Regions from separate parts of the Cutibacterium sp. KB22876 genome, predicted to be linked through region 1. Evidence: riboswitches for the same ligand, from Rfam matches in the RefSeq annotation. Region 1 holds a riboswitch; the other holds the start of a gene.
The links. Region 1 has a riboswitch for cobalamin ahead of AC6I1W_RS01240 (anaerobic ribonucleoside triphosphate reductase). Riboswitches for the same ligand answer to the same signal wherever they lie in the genome.
Positions count from the first base shown of each region.

Region 2: it holds a riboswitch for cobalamin, as region 1 does, so the genes downstream of both, AC6I1W_RS04510 (FecCD family ABC transporter permease) here and AC6I1W_RS01240 (anaerobic ribonucleoside triphosphate reductase) in region 1, are expected to answer to the same signal.

Region 1 covers NZ_AP040858.1:268,983-271,368, forward strand. The annotation lists gene AC6I1W_RS01240 (anaerobic ribonucleoside triphosphate reductase) at 1-1,270, opposite strand, end outside; cobalamin riboswitch at 1,346-1,556, opposite strand; gene AC6I1W_RS01245 (YbhB/YbcL family Raf kinase inhibitor-like protein) at 1,731-2,192, shown strand.
Region 2 covers NZ_AP040858.1:998,129-1,000,514, reverse strand. The annotation lists gene AC6I1W_RS04520 (FecCD family ABC transporter permease) at 1-394, shown strand, start outside; gene AC6I1W_RS04515 (ABC transporter ATP-binding protein) at 391-1,197, shown strand; cobalamin riboswitch at 1,346-1,504, shown strand; gene AC6I1W_RS04510 (FecCD family ABC transporter permease) at 1,543-2,386, shown strand, end outside.

The DNA.
Region 1 (2,386 bases):
GACAGGCCAGCCGGAACAGGTCGTGGTTGGGGTCGTCGTCGTCGAGATTGACACCCTTCTGCACCCGGAAGATCTGGATCGGGAAGATCGCGGTCTCCCCGCCGCCCAGACCGGCTTCGGTGGCCTCCAGCAGGCAATGCATCACCATCCGCGCCTCCGGGCTGGTGTCGGTGCCGTAATTGATCGACGAGAACGGGGTCTGCGCCCCGGCTCGCGAATTCATGGTGTTGAGGTTGGCGATGAGGGCCTCCATCGCCTGGTAGGTCTGACGACGCGTCTCCTCGACAGCCTGGCGACGGACTCTGTCGGCGACCCGGTCGGTGTCGTCAATGAGCCCGGCGAACAGTTCCGCCAGCTGCTCCTTCTCACGGGCCAGCGCGGCGGCATCCGGCTCCAGCACCCACCCGGAGGCCGCCTCGCGCACCTCGTCGAGATGCTCCTCGTCACCACCGAGAACCTCGAAAGTCCTCGTCAGACCGATTTGGGCGGCCTTGACGAAGGTCTTGGCGACCCCCGGCGCCATGTCTCGGTCAAAGTTCGGCACCGCCTGGCCACCGTGTTGGTCATTCTGGTTGGACTGGATCGCGATGCAGGCCAGGGCCGCGTACGACCCGATCGATTGCGGGGTTCGCAGCACGCCGTGGCCGGTGGAGAAGCCGTGCTCGAAGAGATCGGTGAGGTTGATCTGGCAACAGGTGGTCGTCAGGGTGAGGAAGTCGAGGTCGTGGATGTGGATGTCCCCGTCACGATGGGCGGCGGCATGGGTGGGGTCGAGCACCTCGAGCAGGTTGAACTGCTTGGCCGACTCGGTTCCGTAGCGCAGCATCGACCCCATTGCGGAGTTGCCGTCGACGTTGGCGTTCTCCCGCTTAGCGTCAGCCTCCTCGGCGGAGGCGAAGGTGATCTCGCGCAGGGTGCGCATGAGGGCGGACTGCTGGTCGCGGGCGACGGTGCGACGCTGACGGTAGAGGATGTAGGCCTTGGCGACGTCGTCATGTCCCTGATCCATGAGGGCCTTCTCGACGAGGTCCTGGATGGCCTCGACGTCAGGGGTGTCCTCACCCATCTCGCTCAGTCGGGAGAGCACCTCGAGGGCGACCTCGGAGGCCAGGAGTTCGGGGGCGTCGATGCCACAGGCGACGAAGGCCTTGCGGACGGCCTCGACGATCTTCGTCGAGTCGAATCCGATGACCCGTCCGTCCCTCTTGCGGATGGATGCTGGTACTGCTCGCTGCTGGCTGATGGACACCGAATGAAGGGTGGTCGACATGCTCTCTCCTCGAAGCAGCGCACGGGTGGAGCAGGTTCGCCCCGGGTCGTCCCGCGCGCCCGTAGTCGTACCGGGTCGCTGACCCGGGCACTGGCAGGTCTTCGGACTTCAGGGCTTTCCGTCGCCAGACGGGTTCCTACCGAGCGACGCTTCCCAGCCGGATGGCCAGTGCGTGTGTCGCCGTCGTTCCCTGTCACCGCTGCGGGGCAGTTCCGGTTTCCCACCGGATTCCCTCTTTCCTCCCATCACCGCCAGATGTCGAGAAACCCCTACATCTGGTGCCTCGCGATGAGAACCAGCACAAGATGAAGGGTATACGCATCTCGACGCATCCGCGCACCCGCCCCCTCGTCTCGCCGTGGCGGGTGCGCTCCCCCGCGATCAGAGCCAGTTGCCACGCCCTTCGGATCGCACATCAGGCTGGCATCATGGACACACGCCAAGGGAAAGGACACAACCCATGGAGATCACCAGCACGTCCATCAAGGAAGGCCAGCCGATCGCCCTGGCCTACGCCCACGCCGATGCGGGCGGCAAGAACGTCAGCCCGCAGTTGAGCTGGACGCCCGGCCCGGAGGGCACCAAGTCCTACGCGATCACCATCTACGATCCCGACGCCCCCACTGGTTCCGGCTTCTGGCACTGGATCCTCGCCGACATCCCGGCCGACGTCACCTCCCTCGACGAAGGCGGCCCGCTGCCCTCCGGCGTGCGCGAGTGGACCAACGACTACCAGGAGGACGGCTACTCCGGCGCCTGCCCGCCGCCCGGACCGGCCCACCGCTACATCCACACCGTCCATGCCATGCCGAGCGAGCATCTCGACATTCCTGACGACGCCGCCAACGTCCAGGTCCGCTTCGCCATCCACACCAGCGAGCTGGACTCCGCGTCGATCACCGGAACCTTCCAGCAGTCCTGACGATGACCAGGGCTGCCAACCGACCTCGTGGCAGCAAACACGAACAGGCGCCGTCGACCACGTGTCGGCGGCGCCTGCTTGACTGGCGTCGTGAAGCTTCGGCAGACATTGCTCACTCTCCTCGTCGCCGTCGGTCTGGTATCGATGCCGCTTTCCGCCAGTGCCGAGTCAGCAACCCCCACCCCGACGACCAC
Region 2 (2,386 bases), 730 kb from region 1:
CATCGGCCTACCGGTGCTGCTGGCCAACTCTCGCCACCTCGGGACCATGGACGTGGGGGATGACCTGGCCACCGGGCTGGGGGTACACGTGGAGCGGACTCGTGCTCTGCTCATGATCGTCGGGGTCATCGTGCTGGCCTGCGCCACTGCCGTTGCAGGACCGATCGCCTTCGTGTCGCTGATGTGCGGACCGATTGCATTTCGACTGTGTGGCCCAGGAGATGCCCCACTCATGGCCTCCGCGCTCACTGGATCGGTCCTGGTACTGGTGTGCGACTTCGTCGGCGCCAACCTCATGTCACACACCTATCCGGTGGGGCTGGTCACCGGGATTCTGGGCGGGGTGTACCTGCTCATCGTCATGGCTCGTCAGTCTCGAAAGGAGAGTGCGTGAGAACCAGTCATCATCTGAAGGCCGACGCGGTATCGGTTGGGTACGGAGACCGCGCCGTCCTGGACCACCTCGACCTCAGCATCCCGACCGGAAGGATCGGGGCAATCATTGGCCCGAACGGTTGTGGCAAATCCACCCTGTTACGGACGATGACACGCTTGATCCGCCCCAGCAGCGGTCAGGTCGTCCTGGACGGTCAGGAGCTCCCCACTGTGCCGACCCGGCAACTCGCCCGTGTCGTCGGGTTGTTGCCGCAGTCCCCGACAGCTCCGACGACGATCACCGTCGCAGATCTGGTGGCGCGCGGACGCGCTCCTCACCAAGGAATTTTCGGACGATGGACCACCGCCGATGAGCAGGCGGTGGCGTCGGCGCTGGAACGCACTGGAATCGTCGAGCTGGCCCGACGACCGGTTGACGAGCTGTCCGGAGGTCAGCGCCAGCGAGTGTGGATCGCCATGGCCTTGGCCCAGAACACCGACGTGCTCTTCCTCGACGAACCGACGACCTACCTTGATCTGGCCCATCAGATCGACGTTCTCAGCTTGTTGCGTGACCTCAACCGCCGTGACGGGGTGACGATCGTCATGGTGCTCCATGACATCAACATGGCGGCGCGCTACTGCGACTGGTTAGTGGCCATGCGTGACGGGGAGATTCGAGCGAACGGAACCCCCACCGAGGTCATCACCGCCGACGTCATGCGAGAAGTCTTTGGCCTGCACACGCACATCATCCATGCCCCGGATGTCGGGACGCCCATCGTCATCCCGATCGACACCGTGGGGGTCGATGACGGCTGACTCGCGAGAAGCCCTCCATGGTGCGTCACTGACGTCGGGCCCTCGCCGATGGGTATGGCATCGACCGTCGCCACATCGCCTTCATGAGGTACTGGAGACAGGACAACGCTGCGATGTGAGGGTAACCGAATTCCATTTGTGAGGCACGGCTAAGATGACTGCGTCCGGCGTAGGGAACCCCGTGTGAATCGGGGGCTGACGCGCAGCGGTAAGGCGGACGAACGGGCAGACAAGCCACTGGGAAACCGGGAAGGCGCCCGTTCGGTTGAGGCCAAGTCCGAAAACCTCCTGGACCGTATCTGACCGACGGCCGCGCGATTCGGCCCTGACGAGGACGGCTTTCCCTTGGCTCGACTCCTTCACCGCCGTACCCCGACTCGCTTCTTCCTACTCGTGACTCTCCTCGTGCTCATGCCGGTACTCTCGATTGCCTTTGGTGCCGCACCGGTACCCATCGGTCAGGTCTTGGGGGTACTCGCCGACCATTGTGACATTCCCATTCACGTGACCTGGGACTCCATTACCGACGCGATCGTCTGGCAGAACCGCATGCCTCGCATCGTCACCGGGCTCGGCGTCGGCGCGACCCTCGGTGTCGCCGGAGTCGCACTCCGAGCCGTGGTTCGCAACCCCCTCGCAGAGCCCTACGTACTTGGCGTGAGCGCGGGAGCCTCCTCGGGAGCTGCCGCGGCGATCATCATCGTCGGCGTCACCTCGTCATTCGCAGTAGCCGGCATGGCCTTCCTGGGAGCGCTGCTGTCGACCGCGATCGTGCTGTTCATGGGCGGCGGCCGGAACTCGTCGACGCTGCGTCTCGTCCTCGCCGGTCTCGCGGTGGGATTCATCTTTCAAGCCGTCACCAATTTCATCATCATCTCCTCCGACTCGGCCGAGACTGCACGCGCGGTGATGTTCTGGACCCTCGGTGACCTGTCTCGAGCCAGCTGGGGGCAGGGATGGACGAACGTTGCCGTGGCGATCGTTCTGACTGTACTGCTGTGGGCATGTGCCCCATGGCTCGACGCGTTGGCGTCCGGGGATTCCACGGCCACCGCGGTCGGGATCGACCCGACCGTCATCCATGTGCTGCTTCTCGTCCCCGTATCGGCTGGGGTGGCCATGGCGGTGGCTATCTCCGGCGGCATCGGTTTCGTCGGACTGGTCATCCCCCACCTCATGCGATCCTTCA